DNA from 3 places in the Mesorhizobium sp. 43Arga genome. Region 2 is predicted to be linked to each of the others. Evidence: riboswitches for the same ligand, from Rfam matches in the RefSeq annotation. Region 2 holds a riboswitch; each other region holds the start of a gene.
What was found. Region 2 has a riboswitch for cobalamin ahead of ACWGS8_RS07625 (CbtB domain-containing protein). Riboswitches for the same ligand answer to the same signal wherever they lie in the genome.
Positions count from the first base shown of each region.

Region 1: linked by a shared signal. The riboswitch ahead of ACWGS8_RS19675 (aromatic ring-hydroxylating oxygenase subunit alpha) and the one ahead of ACWGS8_RS07625 (CbtB domain-containing protein) in region 2 are both predicted to bind cobalamin.
Region 3: linked by a shared signal. The riboswitch ahead of ACWGS8_RS27825 (DUF1636 family protein) and the one ahead of ACWGS8_RS07625 (CbtB domain-containing protein) in region 2 are both predicted to bind cobalamin.

Region 1 is NZ_JBSKBO010000005.1:300,123-307,143, reverse strand. Features, by position in the region: gene bglA (beta-galactosidase BglA) at 1-214, shown strand, start outside; gene ACWGS8_RS19695 (ABC transporter ATP-binding protein) at 244-1,356, shown strand; gene ACWGS8_RS19690 (DUF680 domain-containing protein) at 1,440-1,691, opposite strand; gene ACWGS8_RS19685 (DUF680 domain-containing protein) at 1,759-1,962, opposite strand; gene ACWGS8_RS19680 (DUF680 domain-containing protein) at 2,035-2,235, opposite strand; cobalamin riboswitch at 2,719-2,919, shown strand; gene ACWGS8_RS19675 (aromatic ring-hydroxylating oxygenase subunit alpha) at 3,034-4,281, shown strand; gene ACWGS8_RS19670 (2Fe-2S iron-sulfur cluster-binding protein) at 4,359-5,456, shown strand; gene ACWGS8_RS19665 (alpha-ketoglutarate-dependent dioxygenase AlkB family protein) at 5,554-6,183, opposite strand; gene arfB (alternative ribosome rescue aminoacyl-tRNA hydrolase ArfB) at 6,275-6,712, opposite strand; gene ACWGS8_RS19655 (phosphoenolpyruvate carboxykinase) at 6,811-7,021, opposite strand, start outside.
Region 2 is NZ_JBSKBO010000002.1:264,466-271,486, reverse strand. Features, by position in the region: gene ACWGS8_RS07635 (MFS transporter) at 157-1,356, shown strand; gene ACWGS8_RS07630 (aromatic ring-hydroxylating oxygenase subunit alpha) at 1,360-2,529, opposite strand; cobalamin riboswitch at 2,661-2,858, shown strand; gene ACWGS8_RS07625 (CbtB domain-containing protein) at 2,893-3,072, shown strand; gene ACWGS8_RS07620 (CbtA family protein) at 3,088-3,897, shown strand; gene cobU (bifunctional adenosylcobinamide kinase/adenosylcobinamide-phosphate guanylyltransferase) at 3,890-4,405, shown strand; gene cobO (cob(I)yrinic acid a,c-diamide adenosyltransferase) at 4,407-5,036, shown strand; gene cbiB (adenosylcobinamide-phosphate synthase CbiB) at 5,160-6,131, opposite strand; gene cobD (threonine-phosphate decarboxylase CobD) at 6,130-7,021, shown strand, end outside.
Region 3 is NZ_JBSKBO010000010.1:11,601-18,621, forward strand. Features, by position in the region: gene ACWGS8_RS27815 (substrate-binding domain-containing protein) at 1-576, shown strand, start outside; gene ACWGS8_RS27820 (DMT family transporter) at 657-1,616, opposite strand; cobalamin riboswitch at 1,778-1,984, shown strand; gene ACWGS8_RS27825 (DUF1636 family protein) at 2,077-2,475, shown strand; gene ACWGS8_RS27830 (ABC transporter ATP-binding protein) at 2,472-3,260, shown strand; gene ACWGS8_RS27835 (ABC transporter substrate-binding protein) at 3,308-4,255, shown strand; gene ACWGS8_RS27840 (FecCD family ABC transporter permease) at 4,255-5,304, shown strand; gene ACWGS8_RS27845 (MarR family winged helix-turn-helix transcriptional regulator) at 5,461-5,934, shown strand; gene ACWGS8_RS27850 (HlyD family secretion protein) at 5,931-7,021, shown strand, end outside.

The sequences.
Region 1 (7,021 bases), on a different contig from region 2:
CTTCATCGAGAGCGAGGGCGACACCGTCGCCTTCACGCGCCGCGCCGGCAATGAGCAGGTTGTCTGCGTCTTCAACCTCGGCGCCAAGCCGGCCAAGGTTGACCTTGGCAGGCGATCCCTGCAACCTTTGCCGGGACACGGGTTTTCCGGTCAGGCGAACCCCGGTTCGGTCGAGCTTGGCGGCTATGGCGCCTGGTTCGGGCGCATCGACTGAATTTTTGCGAAATCACTGGGAGGAAACCAATGGCCGATGTCAATTTGAGGCAAGTGAAGAAGTCCTACGGCAATCTCAACATTCTCCACGGCATCGACCTCGATATCAAATCGGGCGAGTTCATCGTCTTCGTCGGTCCATCGGGCTGCGGCAAGTCGACCTTGCTGCGCTCGATCGCCGGGCTCGAGGAAATCACGTCAGGCGAGCTCAAGATCGATGGCGAAGTGGTCAACGATGTGCCGCCGTCCAAGCGCGGCATCGCCATGGTGTTCCAGTCCTACGCGCTCTATCCGCATATGACGGTCTACGACAACATGGCGTTCTCGATGAAGATCGGCAAGGAAAACAAGGCCGAGATCGACCGCCGCGTGCGCCAGGCCGCGGAAATCCTGCAGCTAACCAAATATCTCGACCGGCTGCCCAAGGCGATGTCGGGGGGCCAGCGCCAGCGTGTCGCCATCGGCCGCGCCATCGTGCGCAATCCTAAAGTGTTCCTGTTCGATGAGCCGCTGTCGAACCTTGACGCCGCACTGCGCGTCGCGACCCGCATCGAGATCGCCAAGCTCAAGGAATCGATGCCCAACACGACGATGATCTATGTCACCCACGACCAGGTCGAGGCGATGACGCTGGCCGACCGCATCGTGGTGCTGAAGGATGGCCATGTCGAACAGGTCGGCACGCCAATGGACCTTTACAAGAAACCCGGCAATCTGTTCGTCGCCCAGTTCATCGGCTCGCCGGCCATGAACATCCTGCCGGCAACCATCGACAAGACCGGCAACCCGACCGTCGTCAACCATGTCGGCGGCCGCAAGGCGACGGTGCCGATCACGACGCCCGCCTCGGCCAAGGGCGCGGCGGTCAGTTTCGGCGTGCGGCCGGAAGACCTGATGATCGCCAGCGGCGCGGACTATCTGTTCGAGGGAACGGTCGATTATATCGAGCAGCTCGGCGAGGTTCAGCTGGTTTATGTCGACATCGGCCGCGCCGACCTGCCGCTGGTGACCAAACTGCCGGGCAATGTCGAGGTCAAACGCGGTTCGGCATTGCGGCTGAGCGCCAACGCCGAGGACCTGCATATCTTCGATGCCGACGGACATTCCTTCGCGCTGCAAAGGCCGGAAGCAAAAGCGGCCTGAGGCCGCCAGCGCTAACGGGTCAAGGCGACAAAAAAAGCGGCGGGCCAGGCCCGCCGCTTTTTTTGGAAAGTCAGCTTCGGCTGTTAACGGCCGAAGAGGTTCCGGTCGCTACCCTGAGGAGCTGACTTCTGCACGTCGCCCGACGAATTGAGCAGCTTGTAGACAGGCGAGCCGTTCTCGCGGATCGAAGCCGTACGCGAGTTGTCAATCGAAGTTACGGAGGGCGAAGTTACGGCCGGCTGGTTGGCGCCTTTTGAGCCAAAATTGTCGCTGCCAGCGAAGGCGCTGCCGGAGATGGCCAGAACGGCGGCGGCAGCAAGGATGATCTTGTTCATGTTAGTCTCCTGAATTTCTGGATTTCGCAGGAATGGCCGGGCGAGCCGCCATTCCTGTAAACCGGCATTACCTGCCGAAGAGGTTGCGGTCAGCGCCCTGCTGAGCAGGCACCTGGGTGGCCGGAGCCGACTTGTCGACCGAAGCTGTGTAGGAATGGTCGACCGTAGCGGTCGGCTGGTTGGCGCCGTCGGAGCCAAAATTGTCGCTGCCCGCGAAAGCGCTGCCGGAAATGGCCAGGACGGCGGCCGCAGCAAGGATGATCTTGTTCATGTTGGTCTCCTGAATTTCTCAGAGTCGGCCAGAGCGGCGGGCGAAGAGCCTGCCATTAGCCGGCACCTGTTGTTAGTTGTTGCCGAAGAGGTTGCGATCGGCGCCCTGGGCAGGCGTCTGAGCAGCCGGTTCCGACTTCTTGGTCGAAGCGGTGTACGAGCTGTCGACGGCAGCAGTGGCTGCAGGGGCATTCGAACCATAGTGGTCGCTACCAGCGAAGGCGCTGCCGGAAATGGCCAGAAGGGCGGCGGCAGTGAAAACAATCTTTTTCATTTTTAGTACTCCAGTATTTTTTCCGTCCGTCTAGCGGCGTGTCTTGGGATTGAAATCGCGTCGTTCGGACTGCCTCGATGTGGGAAAGCCAGATCGCCGTTTCCAATCACGAAGTTGTTCCGTGTGGACCAAGAATCCACCACTTGAAATTGTGCCAGGGGCTCCCAAGTCAAACATTTTTCCTACTGATATCAGTTGTTTAGTTAAAACCAGCCGCAAGATCACAGACTGTATCGGAGGCCCAGCGTTCACACCCTCCTGCACGCACCGTCAACAGAAACGAACCGTTCGGTTCGATTTTAGAATCTGCTAATAGTCACTTTTCGAAACCGTTAACCTTTTTTGCTCCCTTTCCGGGTCGATTTTGACGGTCGGTACAATCGATTTTCGTGACGGCTGTCCGTGACCTGATCGTTGCGCATGCGTGTCGCGCCACATGGATGCGATGTCGCTTTCATGCCGATGTCGCAAACGCCGTCGTGATTAGATCATGTCATCTCAGGTGCCGCTTCGTGACGACGAGGCGGAGAATTGGGAAGCCGGTCAAAGTCCGGCGCTGCCCCCGCAACGGTGGTGGAGTTCAAGTCGCAACGGGAGACCACTGGGCGAAAGCCTGGGAAGGTGTCGCGACCGTCCGCAAGGACACTCCAGAGCCCGGAAACCAGCCCGAGAATTTGAACTCGACTGATCGCGGTGGGCGGTCAAGAGGCGGATGCTGCATGCCCGGCGCTCGCCGGCGCGTGGCCGATCCTTCCTCAATCACCACCATAGTCAGTCCTTGAACGAAGAGGACAGGACATGGACGCGCGCAACGATATGCTGAGGCTCTTGAACAGCCGCAGAGAGGGCTTCTCGCTCGAGCAGCCCTTCTACACCGATCCCGACTTCTTCAAGCTCGACATGGAGCTGATCTGGTATCGCGACTGGCTGTTCATTGGCCATGATTGCGAACTGCCCAAGCCCGGCAGCTTCATCACCGTGCAAATCGGCGACTATCCGGTCGTGCTGGTGCGCGATCAGCAGGGCAGGATCAACGCCTTCCACAATTCCTGCCGCCATCGCGGCAGCCGCGTCTGCAACACCGACAAGGGCATGGCCGCCAAACTGGTCTGCCCCTATCACCAGTGGACCTATGAGTTGGACGGAAGGCTGCTGTTTGCCCGCCAGATGGCCGAAGGTTTCGACAAGAGCCAGTTCGGCCTGAAGCCGGTCGCCTGCGAAAGCGTGGCTGGCTATATCTTCATCTGCCTGGCCAAGGAACCCGCCGACTTCGCACCGATGCGGGCGATGATCGAACCCTATCTCAAGCCGCACCGGCTCAGCGAAGCAAAGATCGCCTTCGAGAGCACCATCGTCGAGAAGGGCAACTGGAAGCTCGTCTGGGAAAACAACCGCGAGTGCTACCATTGCGCCGGCAACCATCCAGAGCTTTGCAAGACCTTCCCGGAAGCCCCGACGGTGACCGGCGTGCAAGGCGCCGACAGCGATCCGGAGATGCTGGCACACTGGGCCAAATGCGAGGCGGCAGGCCTGCCGAGCAAGTTCCGCATCGACCCGGCTGGACAATACCGCGCCACCCGCGCGCCGCTGCTGCGCGACGCGGTCAGCTACACGATGACGGGCAAGCGGGCGGTGAAGAAGAACCTGTCCGACAGCGTCTCGGCCGACCGCATCGGCACGTTGATGCACTATCATTACCCGACGACCTGGAACCATATCCTGATCGACCATGCCGTCACCTTCCGCGTGCTGCCGATCAGCGCCACGGAAACCGCGGTGACGACCAAATGGCTGGTGCACAAGGATGCGATCGAGGGCGTCGACTACGATCTTGCCGAACTCACCCATGTCTGGACCGAGACCAACGACCAGGACCGCCGCATCGTCGAGGAAAACGCTTTCGGCATCCTGTCGCCGGCCTATGAACCCGGCCCTTATTCGGAGCTGCACGAGGGCGGTGTGATCCAGTTCGTCGACTGGTACGCCCGCTTCATCGGTCCGCGTCTTGCCGACGACGGCCGGCCGGCCCTGCGCAGCGTTGCCTAGCGCATGGCGCCCAAAAGTGTTCCGCGGTTTTGGGATGACGCCATGCGCAAAATGAAAGGACAAGAGGGATGAATGCGATGACGGATCTTGGCCTCTATCGCCATCTCGACCAGATGGCGCCCTGGAACGACAGGCTGCAGGTGCTGGAAGTGATCGGCGTCAGCGACGAGGCGCCTGACGTCAAGACCTTCACCTTCCGCTCCGACAACCAGACCTGGTTCCGCTATAAGCCGGGCCAGTTCGTGACGCTGGAACTGCCGACGCCGGATGGGCCGCTGATGCGCACCTATACGCTGTCGTCGTCGCCGTCGCGGCCGTTCTCGATCGCGGTGACGGTGAAGGCGCAGGCAGGCAGCATCGGCACACGCTGGATGTTCGATCACCTTGTGCCCGGTTCGCACGTCAAGGCCTATGGACCGAACGGCGACTTTTCCCTGCACAGCCACCCGGCCGCCAAATATCTGTTCATCTCGGCCGGTTCCGGTGTGACGCCGATGATGTCGATGCTGCGCTGGCTGAACGATTGCGCGCCATGGACCGATGTCGGCTTCGTCAATTGCGCGCGGCGCCCGGAAGAGATCATCTTCCGCAAGGAGCTCGAACTGCTCGGCGGCCATATGCCGGGCCTGTCGCTCGGCTTCATGATCGAGGAGCGATCGAGCCGCGAGGGCTGGTACGGCCATATGGGCCGCATTGACGCGATCCGGCTGCCGCTGCTGGCGCCCGATTTCCGCGAACGCGAGATCTTCTGCTGCGGGCCGGACCCTTTCATGCGCGCCGTGCGCGGCATGCTGGACGCCGCCGGCTTCGACATGACGAAGTATCACCAGGAGAGCTTCGCCGCACCCGCGGTGGAGGAAATCCCGGCACCGTTCGCAGCGCCCGGGGAAGACGGCGTGGCCGTTCCCGTCGAAGCAACGCCGATCCGCTTCGCGCTTTCGGGTGTCGATGCCGAGTGCGTCGCCGGCCAGACAGTGCTGCAGACGGCGCGCGCCTCTGGCGTGCGGATCCCCGCTGCCTGCGAATTCGGCCTATGCGGAACCTGCAAGGTGAAGAAAGTCTCCGGTGCCGTCGAGATGAGCCACAATGGCGGCATCCTCGATCACGAGATCGATGACGGCTTCATCCTTGCCTGTTGCTCGAAGCCGCTTTCGGCTCTCGAAATCGAGGCGTAACCCGCTCGCGCCCCACGGATCCCGAAATTGCGGGCGCGATGGCGATGCCGTGGCGCTCCACCTGGCAGCCTCGATTGGGACTTGCATCAAGATCGGCTTATGAGGCGTTCTCGTGCGGCTTCGTCACCCGCCGCAGCGTCAGATTGATCCTGCCGCCATTCTTGAGCAGCGCCGAGGTCGAGGGATAGATGCGGTCGACGCCGTGGAAGGCGAGACGGCCCTCGCCTCCAAGCACGACGACGTCGCCGCTCTTCAGCCTGAACGACTTGGTGGCGCCCTCGCGCGTCGTCTGGCCGACCCGGAACAGGCAATCGTCACCAAGCGAGACGGAGACGACAGGCGCCGAGAAATCGGCCTCGTCGCGGTCCTGGTGCAGGCCCATCTTCGCGTCCGCCGTGTAGAAATTGATGAGGCAGGCCTCCGGCGGATTCGGATAGCCCGACACCTGCCGCCAAAGCTCGAGCAGCCCCTCCGGGATCGGCGGCCATGGCTCTCCGGTCAACGGATGCGTCGGCTGGTAGCGATAGCCGCGCTCCTTGTCGGTGACCCAGCCGAGCGGGCCGCAATTGGTCATGCGCACGCTCATCTCCTTGCCGGTGCGCGGCATGGCCGGCACGAACAGCGGAGCCTGCTGGACGATGCTTCGCACATCCTCGACCAGCGCGTCCTGGATGGCGCGCGAGAGATAGGCCGGCATGTGGCGAACGCCTTTGGGCAGAACGAGCATGAGGTCGGTTGACAATCCGGTTGCTGCGTTGACCTTGAAGAATGCCACATGGAGGTGCTGACAACGACCCGAAAACGCTCCGGCAGACGGATCAGTCGTCGCCGACGCGGCCGCGCAGCTTCTTGATCGTGCCGCGTCCGGCCTTGCTCTTCAGCCGCCGCTCGACCGCGCCTTTCGAGGGCCTGGTCTTCTTGCGGGGCGGCGGCGGCGGTTCGGCGGCCTTGGCGACAAGCGCCGTGAGCCTCGCCCGGGCGTCCGCCCGGTTCTGCTCCTGGGTGCGGAAGCGCCCGGCCTCGATGACGATGACGCCGTCCTTGGTGGCGCGCTGGCCGGCAAGCTTGATCGTGCGGGCACGCACGCGTTCCGACAGGCCGGCCGCGTTGGCCGCGTCGAAGCGCAGTTGCACGGCGGTCGCCACCTTGTTGACGTTCTGGCCACCGGGGCCTGACGAGCGGATGAAATCCTCGTGCAGGTCGCCCGGATGGATCACGGCTTCGTCCGCAATGATGATGTTGTCGTCGATCGGCATGCCGCAGTCATGGCGCGGCGGCATGAAAAAGAAAAGGCCCGATCGAAACCGGGCCATCAAGGGTGCCGAGCGGCAATGATGCCGAGCGATCCGGGCTGTTACTCCGCCGCTTCCTGCATGCGGGGCGCCGCGCCCATGACGGTTGCATCGACATGCGGCTCGAATTTCTCGAAATTGACGGCGAACATGCCGACCAGCCTTGCCGCCTGGCGGTCATAGGCAGGCTTGTCGGCCCAGGTCGAGCGCGGATCGAGAATGGCACTGTCGACGCCAGGCACCGCCACCGGCACCTTGAAGCCGAAATTTGCA
Region 2 (7,021 bases):
GCACGCCGATGCAGGCACCAGATGCGGCGACGCTTTGGGCCAACGCCGGGAAGTCTTTGACCGGTTTCGCTTTTCGCCGGTTACACGTCGATTTCCTCTTAATCGTCCGGGAACGACCAAGGCAGATTTGGCCAGTGATTCTGCTTTGGGGAAGCAATGTCCACCCATGTGCGCCATCCGATCTGGCTACCAGCCCTCAGGGCCGCGGATGCGCGTACCTTCGCCTCGCTCTATGCGGTCGAATCCTTCGCCCGCGCCACGGTGTCGAGCGTCATCCCGATCCAGGCCTACGAGATCCTGCACAACGAGCAGATCGTCTCGATCCTCTACACCATCGTGGCGCTGCTCGGCCTGTCGGTGACCTTGTTCATGCCGATCCTGATCCGCCGCTTTGCCCGGCGCTGGGTTTACACCGCAGGCGCCTGCTTGCTTGCCATCGGCTCGCTGTTCTTCGTCACCCACACGCTGGCCGGGCAATTGGCAGGCATGCTGTGTCGCGTAATGGGCGCCAGCGCGCTGTCGATCACGCTCAACCTCTACATCATGGACCACATCCGCAAGACCGACTTCATGCAGGCAGAATCGCTGCGCATGGCGTGGTCGATGCTTGCCTGGACCGGCGGGCCGACACTCGGCATCTTCCTCTACACGCGCTTCGGCATCTATGCCGCGCACGGTGCGGTTGCGGTGTTCGCGCTGGCGCTCTTGGCGCTGTTCTGGACCTATCGGCTGGGCGACAACCCGTCGATCCGGCCCGGCAAGACACGGCCGGCCAATCCGCTCGCCAATATCGGCCGCTTCGTCGCGCAGCCCAGATTGAGGCTTGCCTGGCTGATCGCCTTCGGCCGCTCCTGCTTCTGGACGACCTTCTTCGTCTATGGGCCGCTGTTCATGGTGATCACCGGCGAGGGCAAGCTGGCCGGCGGCCTGCTGGTTTCGGCTGGCAACGCGCTTTTGTTCATGGCGATCTTCTGGGGCAAGGCCGGAAAACGTTTTGGCGGCCGGCGCACCATGACATTTGCCTATATCGCCATGTCGGCGATGCTTTTGGCGGCGGGCACGGTCGGCGAAACCGTGCCGCTGTTGACCGGCGCCTTCCTGCTGTGCGGCGCCTTCTTCACCATTGCGCTCGACGCGCTGGGGTCGACCGCCTTCATGCGTTCGGTGCGCTCCTATGAGCGGGCGCAGATGGCAGCGGTCTACCGCACCTATCTCGATTTTTCCGAATTGACGCCGCCGCTGGTCTATTCCATCGTGCTGGCCTTCTTCGGACTGGGCTCGGTGTTCGTCACGCTCGGTCTGCTGGCGGCGGTTTGCGGTTTTGTCACGTGGCGATACCTGCCGAAGTCACTGTGAGGATCACGGTGAAAGTGCTGCGTGGCGCTCGCGCACCCAGTTGTGGAAACGGTGCAGGTCGTACTCCTCCGGCATCAGCACGCCAGCCTGGTGGCGCATCGAGCGCAGGCCTCTCTGGTTGACCTCACAGATGGCGGCGTCCTCTTCCAGCACCTGCGTGCCGAAAGCGACGATGTTGTCGATATCGGTCGCGGCCAGCGCTTCGGGCGCGAACAGCCACTCGGCGACAAGTTCGGACTCTTCCGGGCCGAGCGGCACCAGGCGTACCGTCCTGACATAGTCGATATGACCGACGATGAACATCGAGGGCAGGCTGGTGGCGTAGGTCTGACCCGCGGTGCGTTCGGCCGGCGTCAGCCCGGAGAAGATCGGCCCATGCGTCTTGCCGTCGCGCGACCAGGTCTCGGCGCCGGCGCGCAGGCCGCCGGAAAATTCCGGTGCGTCATTGTCGGCGTGGCGCGTCCATTCGGGGTCGTCGTGCCGGCTCATCAGGCCGCGGCCATAGATCGGCACCAGTCGCGACAGGTCCTTGTGAACGCCCGGGCAGTGCAGGCACTCGTTGAAGTTTTCCCAAAAAATCTTCCAGTTGCAGTGCATCACCTTGCGCAGCACATGGCCTGATACCAGCGTTTCCAGCGGCCAGTTGCCGAGATTACCGGAGGCAGGGTCGAAGGAGGCCTGCGCCGAGCCCGCCGCGTCCTGCTGCAGATGGATGAAGACGAAGCCGCGCCATACCGAGAGGGCGACGCGGTAGAGCGGATGGTCGGCCTTGTCGAAGGCATCGGGCAGCGATTTCGACGGCACGCGCACGAGGTCGCCGCGAAGTGAGTAGGACCAGGCGTGATAGGGGCACGTGATCAATCGCGCCTTCAGTCGCCCTTCAATTTCCTGGCAAAGCTGCGAGCCGCGATGCCGGCAGGTGTTATGGAAAGCACGCAAGACGCCAGTGTCGTCGCGCAGCACGATGATGTCCTGCGTGCCGATGCGGAATCGGCGGAAAGCCAGCGGCTCTGCCAGGTCGGTCTCGCGGCAGACGAGCAGCCAGTTTTTGTACCAGATGGCATCGAGGTCGCGCTGGTAGCTCTCATTGTCCCAATAGGCCGATGAGGGCAGGGTCGGTTCGGCCTGGGTCAGGCCATTGTAAGGGGCGCGCTCGCTGGCAGTGGGCTGCATGGCTGGCTTCCTGTGAAGATGCCAGCCGACACCCGGCCATGAGAATTGTCAATTGTCGTGCCTGGAGACGGCATGGCGCAATCGCGCTGTTTGCCGGCGGAATTTGGTTTGCCGCGTGTCGCGATTTTCCCTATAGTCATACAGTCGTCGGTTCCGTTTTGGAGCCAAGAGGGAATGCGGTGCGGGCGAAATTCTTGCCCAATGCCGTGGCTGCCCCCGCAACTGTGTGCGGTAGTCCTCTCCATATGCCACTGAAGATTCGTCTTCGGGAAGGTGGGGAAGGGCGCTGATCCGTGAGCCAGGAGACCTGCCGACGACGGCAAAAACTGACGGGCCCTCGGGTGGAGGGTGAAAGGACAAGATATGAATACCGCTTCCGTCTCCCTCGGCGCCTCCGTCTCCTCGCAGTCGCGCTTCATGCAGCTGGCGCTCGCCGCGCTGCTCGGCACGTTCATCATTGGCTTTGTCGGCTTCTCGCATATCGATGCCGTCCACAATGCCGGTCATGACAACCGGCATTCGATGGCGTTTCCCTGCCACTGACGAGGATCTGACATCATGAATCTGTTTCGCAACGTCGTGTTCATCGCGGCGATAGCGGGGCTCGTGGCCGGCGTCGTGCTCGCCTGCATGCAGGCCTATGCAACAGTACCGCTGATCCTCAAGGCGGAAGTCTACGAACAGGCCGAAGGCGGCCATAGCCATGACCATGCCGCCGCACCCGCGGCACCAACTGGGGCCGCTAGCGGCAACGCAATGAGCTCCGCCGCACCGGCGGCATCGAACGCCATGAGCGCCGCCACGCCAGCACCCGCCGCTCCGGCCGAAGACGAAGGTTGGGCGCCGGCCGACGGCTTCGAGCGCTTTGCTTTCAACGTCGTGTCCAATGTCGTGACCGGCATCGGCTTCGCGCTGATCCTGGTCGCGGTTTCGGAATTCGCCGGCGGCATCGGCAATTGGCGCCAGGGCGTGTTCTGGGGTCTTGCCGGCTTTGCCATCTTCACACTGGCGCCCGGTCTCGGCCTGCCGCCGGAACTGCCGGCCATGCCTGCGGCCGACCTCACGCAGCGCCAGATCTGGTGGGTGGCGACCGTGATCGCGACCGCCATCGGGCTCGGGCTGATCGCGTTCCGCAAGTCGCTGCCGCTGGCCATCCTTGCAGTGGCGCTGATCGTCGCTCCGCACGTCGTCGGCGCGCCGCAGCCCGACAGCTTCGAGACGCCGATCCCGGAAGGCCTGCACCACCAGTTCGTGGTGGCGGTGACGCTGACCAATCTGGTGTTCTGGCTGGTGCTCGGCGCGGTCGTCGGCGTGGTGCGCGGACGCTTCACCGGCACCGCGACCAGCCTGCGCGACAGCTTTGCCTGATCGCAACAAGCTGACCTTCATCATCGGCGGTGCGCGCTCCGGCAAGAGCGCGCATGCCGAAATCCTGGTGACGGCGTTGCCGTCACCATGGACCTACATTGCCACCGCGCAGGCCTATGACGACGAAATGCGCGAGCGCATTGCGCTGCACCGCTCGCGGCGCGGCGAAGGCTGGACGACCATTGACGCGCCGCTCGACCTTGCCGGTGCGCTCGAGGCCTTGCCTGACGACCGGCCGGTGCTGGTCGACTGCCTGACGCTATGGCTGACCAATCACATGCTGGCCGATCACGATGTCGGCGCCGAGAGCCGGCGGCTGGCGGATGTGCTGTCGCGGCCGCGCGGCCCATGGTTCGTCGTCTCCAACGAAGTCGGGCAAGGCATCGTGCCTGACAACGCCCTGGCGCGCCGTTTTCGCGATGATGCCGGCCGGCTCAACCAGCAGGTCGCGGCGATCGCTGATACCATGCTGCTAATCGTGGCGGGGCTGCCGCTCAAGGTGAAGTGACATGACCGACATCGACAACAAGCCCATCGAAGACCGGGACGAAGAGCGCCATCGCGCCAAGATGGCCAAGCGCAAGGCGGTGCAGGATGCCGAGGTGGCGAGCAAGACGGTCGAAAAGGGACTGCTGATCGTCAACACCGGTCCGGGCAAGGGCAAGACCACGGCCGCCTTCGGCCTGGCGCTGCGGATGCTCGGCTATGGCAAGCGCGTCGGCGTCGTGCAGTTCATCAAGGGCAAGTGGCACACGGGCGAGAAGGATGCGTTTGCCGCTTTCGGCGACCGCGTCGTCTGGCATGCGATGGGCGAGGGCTTCACCTGGGAGACGCAGGATCTGAAGCGCGACATCGCCGCGGCGCAAGCCGCCTGGGCCAAGGCACTGGAGTTGATCGCCGATCCCTCGATCAGCCTCGTCGTGCTCGACGAACTCAACATCGCCCTGCGCTATGATTATCTCGATCTCGACAGGGTGGTTGCGGCGCTGAAGGCGCGGCGAGAGGGCCTGCATGTCGTCGTCACCGGCCGCAACGCCAAGCCGGCGTTGGTCGAGGCGGCCGATCTGGTCACCGAGATGGGCGTGACCAAGCACCACTTTTCGGCAGGCGTGAAGGCGCAGCAGGGGATAGAATTTTGAGCGTTTCTTACCCTCCCCCTTGTGGGGAGGGTCGATCCGCGAAGCGGAGCGCGGTGGGGCCTCGGCGCCGCACCCCCACCCCGGCGCTGCGCACCGACCCTTCCCACAAGGGGGAGGGTGAGGTCACACCAGAATGATGACCGCCGAAACCACCCCAAATAGCGCGATCAGAAGATAATCAGCGACGCGGTAGAGCGTCAGCGCCCGCCTGATGTCGGCGCTGTCGACGTCGCGGCTGCCGCCTTCGCCCATGAAGACGTCGTCGACCACGATGCCGCCATAGCTGCGTGGCCCGGCAAGCGCCAGGCCAAGCGCACCGGCCATGGCCGCTTCCGGCCAGCCAGCATTGGGCGAGCGGTGCTTTTTGGCATCGCGCCACACCGCCTGCCAGGCGCTGCCGGGATCGGCGCCCTTGACCAGGAAGGCCGCCAGAACGATCAGCAGCGCCGTCAGCCGCGAGGCCGGCAGGTTGATCCAATCATCGAAGCGCGCCGCCGCCCAGCCGAAAGCCTCGTGGCGCGGGGTGCGATGACCGATCATCGAATCGGCGGTGTTGGCGGCCTTGTAGGCAGCGCCGCCGGCCAGTCCGCCAACACCGGTCCAGAAAGCGGGAGCGACGATGCCGTCGGAAAAATTCTCGGCCAGGCTCTCGATCGCCGCGCGGCAGACGGCGGCGCGGTCGAGCGCTTCGGGATCGCGGCCGACGATGCGCGAGACGGCGACACGGCCCATGGCGAGGCCGCCCGAATCGAGCGAGTCAGCCACGGCCTCGACATGTTCGTAAAGGCTCTTCTGCGACAGCAGCGATGTCGCCAGAAGCGCGGCGATGAAAAACCCCAGGGGCACGAACCAGAGCAGGACAAGCTGCACGCAGAGACCGATCACTGCCGGCACCAGCACGATGACCAGCAGCGCCTGGACACCACGTTGGCGACGCAACGCGTCGGGATCAGTGGCGCGGTTGAGCCTTGAGTCGAGAAAGGATATCAGCCTGCCGAACCACGTCACCGGATGGCCGATGGCGCGGAAGAGCCAGTCTGGGTAACCCAGGACAGATTCGACGGCCAGTGACAGGAAAGCGATCAGGACTGACATGAAGCTTCTTGATGGAGCGGTGGACCATGGTGGGAGTCTTGGCCGGGCGAGGGCGCTTTTCCCCAACGCTCCTCAGCCTTTCGCCGACCTTTCGACCGGTATCAACCCGCACTCCTACCCGCTTTTCGACCTGCCCGCCACCTCGCTGTGGCGATTGCCGGAAGCGGCACAGGCGCGTGAGCTGACGGAGATCGCGGCCAGCACCTATGGCGCGCCGTCGCCGGCCAATGTCGTCGCGGCGCCCGGCACGCAGATCCTGCTGCCGCGCGTGGCGTCGCTGGTCAGGCCCGGCAAGGCATTGGTGCTGGGGCCGACCTATGCCGAACATGCGCGGGCCGCGGCGATCGCCGGGCACGAGGTGAGCGAAGTCAGCGACTTTGCGGCGTTGGCGGACGCCGACCTCGCCATCATCGTCAATCCGAACAATCCCGACGGTCGCGTCATCGAGCGTGACCGGCTGCTGGCACTGGCCGCCGGGCTGCGCGCCAAAGGCGGGCTGCTGGTCGTCGACGAGGCCTTCATGGATGTCGGCCCGCGCGAACACAGCCTCGCCGGTGATGCCAATCAAGGCGGCCTCGTCGTGCTGCGCTCGTTCGGCAAGTTCTTTGGGCTGGCCGGCCTGCGGCTTGGCTTCGCGCTTTCCGATGCACCGACAGTTGAAACGCTGGAAACGCAATTCGGGCCGTGGGCGGTGGCCGGCCCGGCGCTGGAATACGGCATTCGCGCGCTTGCCGATACTGGCTGGCAGGACGGGATGCGGGCATCGCTCGTCGAGGCAGCGGCGCGGCTGGACGCAGTGTTCGGCCGTTTCGGCGCGCCGGTCGCGGGCGGCACCACGTTGTTCCGCTATCTCAGCCTGCCGGATGCCGCCGGCCTGTTTTCCGCGCTTG
Region 3 (7,021 bases), on a different contig from region 2:
CCCGGCAAGGACTACACCGCCTTCATCGGGGGCGACAATTACAAGATCGCACTCGAGGCCGGCAAATACACCGCCAAGACCTTGCTGCCGGACGGCGGCGAGACGGCGGTGCTGGAAGGCCTGCCGAGCTCGACGCCGGCGGTCGAGCGGCTGAACGGCTTCAAGGACGGCGTCAAGGAGAACGCCAAGATCCAGGTCGTCGCCGAGCAGGCCGCCGACTGGGTGCCGGACAAAGCCCAGACCGCCTTCGCCGCCATGCTGCAGGCGCATCCCGACATCAAGGTGCTCTATGCCTCCAACGACATGATGGCGGCTGGTGCGCTGCTCGCCGCCAAGGGTGCTGGCAAGCAGGTCAAGATCATCGGCACAGATGGCCTGCCCGGGCCGGCCGGCGGCATAGAGGCCGTTGCCAAGGGCGACTGGGCAGCGACCTTCACCTATCCTACGGGTGCCAAGGAGGCGATCGACATGTCGAAGAAGATCCTGCTCGACTGCGCGACCTCGGTGGAACCGACGGTGACGGTGGAAACGACCGCGATCACAGCGGAGAATGCCAAGCAGTTGATGGGGAAGTGAGGGGCGGAGAACCTACCGCCATGCTTGATGTGCAAGGCCCCGGGAGGGGCCTTGTTCGTTTGGGGGGCTGCCGAGGATTTCTACGTCACGCGCGGTTGAACTGACCTGGGTTTGACCACGGTAGCGAGTGTGATGCCGGCGACAATGAACGCCGCACCGATCAGATCGTAATCGTGGAGATCCTCGCCGAGCAGCAGATAGGCAAGCATGGCGACGAACACCGTCTGCAGGTAGAGCAGCATGCTCGCCCGACTCGCGCCGAGTGTTTCCACACTTTTGTTGTAGAGATAGTACATCAAGGCGCCGCCGGGTCCTGCCAGATAGGCGAGCGCGAGAACGCTGTGGACGTCCATGGCGGAGCGTGCGTCGTTGAACAATTCCCACAGATGGAAAGGCAACGCGACCAGCGCACCGGCGCCGAGCAGCAGCACGACCATCGGCAGGAGTTCGATGCCGAATTTGGCACGGCGCAAAAGCACGGTGTACAGGGCCCAGCAGAACGCGCTGCCGACGATCCAGAGCTCGCCAGTGTTGAACTTGAGTTGCAGCAGCGCCGTCAGATTCCCGTGGGCAACGATGAAAATCATTCCGGCGAGCGCAACCAGCGCGCCAAGCGACTTCCACAGTCCGAGCGGTTCGCCAAGCACGAAACGCGCGAGCACCATCGTCATGACAGGCGAAAGCGCCATGATGATGCCGGCCGTGGTGGCGTTGGTGTCGTTGAGGCCATGGTAGATCATACCCTGGCATAGCGTGAGGCCGATCGCCCCCACGGCGACGACCTCCAAGGCGCGGGTTCGCAAAAGCCCGATCATCGCGTCGTGATGACGGTGCACAATCGGCAGCAGGATGGCGCAAGCAAGCGTCAGCCGCCAAAAGCAGAGGCCCCAGGGCGGCATTTCAGGCGCCACCCATTTGGCCGCGATATAGACACCAGCCGAAAGCAGCCAGCACAGGATGGCGGCCGGATAACCGGTCAAGGAGGACATGGGGCCGACTGCGGGTTGCGCGGCTTGATGCGCTATCGGCATTGCCTGCATGTCCTGTCCTCCCTTCGACGTCTGCCGACGGGGGCAGCATAGCCTGCGTCGGTGGGTCTTGACATTGCGGAAAATATCTTTTCAAAGGTAATGTTATTACATATCGAGCAAGACTGCGATGGCATCAAGAAAAGAATCGTTGCGATGTGCCGGGGGCAAATCTACGATGACCCGGTGATGGTCCCCGCGCTGAAAGGCAAGGGGTGAAAAGGGAACACGGTGAGGCCCGCAAAAGGTCGAGACCGTGGCTGCCCCCGCAACTGTAAGCGGTGAGCAAGATCCGACACGCCACTGGCCGGCAAGGCTGGGAAGGCAGGATTGAGCTGAGACCCGCCAGCCAGGAGACCTGCCATCAGCTGAGTTGACCGGACGGGGTGTGCCGGGAGGAGACGTGGACGTCGGTCTTGTCGGCCGGCTCGCCAACATCCTTCCGTCGCCAGTTTTGGAAAGTGACGGAAAGTTGGACGGCGCCATCGATCATCGCATCATCGTGTGCACGCTTTGCCGTGACATCCCGACCGGGGTCAGGTCGGGCGAAAGCCTGTGCGCGGATTTGCGGTCCCGGCTCGCGGCCTATCATGAACCCGCCGTGGCGCACGGCTTCACGGTCGAAGGCGTCGAATGCATGGCGGGCTGCGCGCGGCCGCTGACGGTGGCCTTCCAGGCACCGGGCAAGGCTTCCTATCTCTTCGGCTCCATCGACGCCGAGGCCGACGCCGGGGATCTCGTGCGATTTGCCAGGCTTTACGCCTCGCTCGCCGACGGCTGGTGCAATTCCGGACAGCGTCCGCCGCGGCTGGCCGGCAAGACGCTGGCCCGCATTCCCGGACCGGCCAAGTTTGCGGGCAACAGCCGATGACAACGCCACTCCTCGAAGCCCGCGACCTCTGCGCGATGGCGAATGGCCGCGATCTGGTCCACGCGGTCAGCCTGTCGGTGGCCTCGGGCGATCGCCTTGCCATTATCGGTCCCAATGGCGCCGGCAAGACCACGCTGCTGCGCATGCTGTCGGGCATGCTCAGGCCAAGTGCGGGCGAGGTTAAGCTTGGCGGGCGCCGCCTGGACCGGATCTCGACCGCCGAGCGGGCCCTGCACATCGCCGTCGTCGGCCAGACCGACCAGCCGGATCCGCGGCTGGCGGTGATCGACTATGTCGAGCTTGGCCGCGTCCCGCATGCCGGCCTGAGACACAGGAGCGAGGAGCGCGACATCGTCGTCGACGCGTTGCGCCGGACCGGCCTGTTGCCGCTGCTTGGCCGCACCATCGGCTCGCTGTCGGGCGGCGAACGCCAGCGCGCCCAGCTGGCGCGCGCCATCGCGCAGCAACCGAAAGTGTTGTTCCTCGACGAGCCGACCAACCATCTCGATCCGCGCGCCCGAGGCGAGCTGCTCGAACTGGTGGCCGGCTTCGGCATGACGGTGATCGCGGTGCTGCACGATCTGGCTTTGGTGGCACCCTTCGCCACCAGGGTCGCGGTGATGAGCCAAGCGCGGCTGCATGCGCTGGCCGCGCCGCGCGAGGCGCTGACCCAACAGCTGATCCGCGAGATTTTCGGGGTCGACGTGTTTCGCCTGCGCCATCCGACCGAGGACCGCGAACTGACGGTGTTCGATGTTCCAAACCGCGCCGCACCGCCGTCCTGATCGAACCCATCCCCCGTCCGATACCTTTCAACCAAGGAGCAAAATCCGTGAAACGTCTCGCACTGTCGCTGGTCTTCTCGCTGCTGGCCTCGACAGCCTTCGCTTTCCCGGTCACCGTCGACAGCTGCGGCAAGCCGCTGACCTTCGACGCGCCGCCCAAGCGCGCCGTCATCCATGACCTCAACATGGCCGAGATGGCCTTCGCGCTGAAGCTGCAGCCGTCGATCGTCGGCCTGACCGGCATCACCGGATGGTACAAGGTCGGCCCCGAATTCAAGGCCGAGCAGGGTTCCATCCCGGAACTGGCGCCCAAATACCCGACGCTGGAAAACCTCGTCGCCGTCGAGCCCGATTTCTTCTTCGCCGGCTGGTACTATGGCATGAAGCCGGGCGGCGACGTGACGCCCGACACGCTCGCCCCGCACGGCATCAAGACGCTGGTGCTGAGCGAAAGCTGCGTCCACCTCGACAAGACCAGGCCTGCAGCCTCGATGGACCTGCTCTATGGCGACGTCGAAAAGCTGGGCAAAATCTTTGGCAAGGACGCCGAAGCCGAAAAGCTTGTCTCCGGCTGGAAGGCGCAATTGGCAGACATCACGGCGAAAGTCGGCGACCGAAAGGGGACGCGGGTTTTCCTCTATGACTCAGGCGATGACAAGCCGTTCACCGCCGGAAAATTCGCCATTCCGAGCGCCGTGATATCAGCTGCCGGCGGCGACAACATCATGACGGACATGGACACCAGCTGGGGCAATACGGACTGGGAAACCGTGGCGTCGCGCAATCCGCAATTCCTCATCCTGCTCGATTACCAGGATGGCGGCGGCTACAAGAAACTGCTCGATTTCTTGAAGGCGCATCCGGCGATGAAAGAGACGGACGCGGTCAAGAACGAGCGCTTCGTGGCGCTCCGCTATGCCGAACTGACGCCCGGGCCGGCAAACATCGAGGCGATCGGCAAGATCGCCAAGGCGATGCATCCGGAAGCGTTCTGATGCTTCTTGCCCCCGGGCATAAATCCGGTGCGCTTTCAGGGCACAAGGCATTCGCGCTGGCAATAGTGGCGGGCACGGTGGCGGTCGTCGCCCTCGTGCTGCTGTCGATCGCATATGGTTCGACGCTGATCCCGCTGACCGACGTCATCGCCTCGCTTGGCCATGCCGTCGGGTTGAACGAGCACCAGCCATCTGGCCCGGTCGGCAAGATCGTCGTCGATCTCAGGCTGCCACGCACGATCCTGGCGGTCTGTGTCGGCGGCGGCCTCGGCATAACAGGCGCCTTGCTGCAGACGGTGACCCGCAACGATCTCGCCGATCCCTTCCTGTTCGGCCTGTCGTCGGGGGCGGCCGCCGGCGCTGTTTCCGTCATCACCGTCTTCGGCGACAGTTTCGGCATCTGGACCTTGCCGGTCGCCGCCTTCACCGGCGGCATACTGGCCGCCTGCATCGTCCTGCTTCTAGTCGCGCGGGTGAGGGGGCAGGGACCGGAACGGCTGATCCTCGCCGGCCTTGCCGTCTCCTTCCTGTTCACCGCCCTGACCAACTACCTGGTCTTTGCCGGCGACCAGCGCGCCGCCCATTCGGTGCTGTTCTGGACGATGGGCGGGCTCGGTCTTGCGCGCTGGGACAATGTCTGGCTGGGCGCCTTGGGCGCCGGCACGATCGCGGCCTACGGTCTGTGGAACCATCGCAGGCTCGACGCCTTCCTGGCCGGTGAAAGTGCCGCCGAGAGCCTCGGCGTGCCGGTGGCGCGGATGCGCAGGACGACGTTTCTCGTCGCCGCCTTCTCGACGGCAGTTCTCGTCTCGGTCGCCGGCGTCATCGGCTTTGTCGGGCTTATGATCCCGCATCTGTCACGCCCGCTGGCCGGTCCCTTGCATCTGCGCTTGATCGCCAGCTGTGCGCTGTTCGGTGCGGTGCTCTTGCTGGCAAGTGATCTTCTGGCGCGTACCCTGCTGCTGCCGCAGGAACTGCCGATCGGCATCATCACCAGTTCGCTTGGCGCCTTCTTCGTCGTCACGCTGGTCGTGAGAGACCGGCTGTAAAAACGGCGGGTTCCACCTGTCCGGCCGTCTTCCAGGGACGAGGGCGTTCACCAATCACTAACCAAGATCGCGTTGCACGACCTCTATGCACATTTGCCGGCTTTTGTCGCGACGGGGCATCTTGAATAGTAAGCACGCTTATTATATATGTCGCTCATGGTTTCTGATGGCATAGACAGGCTGGGATTTCTGATCCATGACGTGCAGCGTCTGATGCGCAAGCGTTTTGAGACGCGCGCCAGCGGGCTCGGCCTGTCGTCGGCGCAATGGCGCCTGATGGTGCGTGTCGCCAAGGAAGAGGGCGTTACCCAGGCCCGGCTCGCGGAATTGCTCGAAATCGAGCCGATAAGTGTCTCGCGCCTCGTCGACCGGATGGAAGAAGGTGGCTGGATCGAACGCCGCGCCGACGCCGCCGACCGCCGCGTGCGCATGATCTTCCCGACCGCCAAGGCGAGTGCGGCCTACGCCGAGGTCAAGAGTCTGGCCGGCGAAGTCTATGAGGAATCGCTTGTCGGCGTTTCGCCGGAGGACCGTCGTATCCTGATCGGGGCGCTCGATGCGATGGCGCAGAATCTCGCCGACGGCGATACGTCGGAAAAAGTCGAGCCTACGAAAGGCGCAGTAGCATGAACGCGGTAGCCAAAGTCAACGAAAACGCAGCCAAGGTGGAGATGGAAGCGCCGGCCCAGCCGGCTGCGGCTCCTGTCGCGGTTGCTCCCCCCGTGGAGCCGGTCCCGGCGCCGAAGAAGAAGCGCCGCACGGGCCGCTTCTTCCTGATGCTTGTCTTGCCGGCGGCGCTGGTCATCGGTGGCGGCTATGTCTGGGTGACCGGCGGACGCTACCAGGAGACGGAGAACGCCAATCTGCAGCAGGCCAAGGTGTCGATCGCCTCGGACACGGCCGGCCGCATCGTCCAGGTTGCCATAACAGACCATCAGATGGTCAAGCAGGGCGACCTTCTGTTCACCATCGATCCGGAGCCTTACCGCATCGCGCTCGCCCAGGCCGACGCCGCGGTTGCCGCCGCGCGCCTCAATGTCGAGCAGCTGCGCGCCGCCTACAGCCAGTCGATGGCGCAGGAGAAGTCCGCCAGCAGCGAGGTCGACTATGCGCAGTCGCAGTACGACCGCGCCGCCGATCTCGCGCAGAAGGGCATCAACGCGAAATCGTCGCTGGATCAGGCCCGCAACGACCTCGACAAGGCAAAGCAGCAGGTCGCAATGGCCCAGCAGGGTATCATCAGCGCCAAGGCCGCGCTCGGCGGCAACCCCGACATCGAAACCGACAAGCATCCGACCGTGATGGCCGCGCTCGCCGCGCGCGACAAGGCCGCCTACGACCTGGCGCGGACCACGGTGAAGGCGCCCGCCGATGGCGTCGTCTCCCAGGCCTCGTCCTTCAAGGTCGGCCAGTTCGTCGGCTCCGGCACGCCGCTGTTTTCGCTGGTCGAGACCGACGACACCTGGATCGATGCCAATTTCAAGGAAACCCAGCTCACCAACATGAAGCCGGGCCAGAAGGCCGAGATCGTCGTCGACACCTATCCGGGCAAGACGTTCGAGGCGACGGTCAAGGCGATCGGCGCGGGAACGGGTGCTGAATTCTCGCTGCTGCCCGCCCAGAACGCCACCGGCAACTGGGTCAAGGTCACGCAACGCATCCCGGTGCGCCTGGAACTGGCCGATGCCGACGCCAGGATGGCGCTGCGGACCGGCAT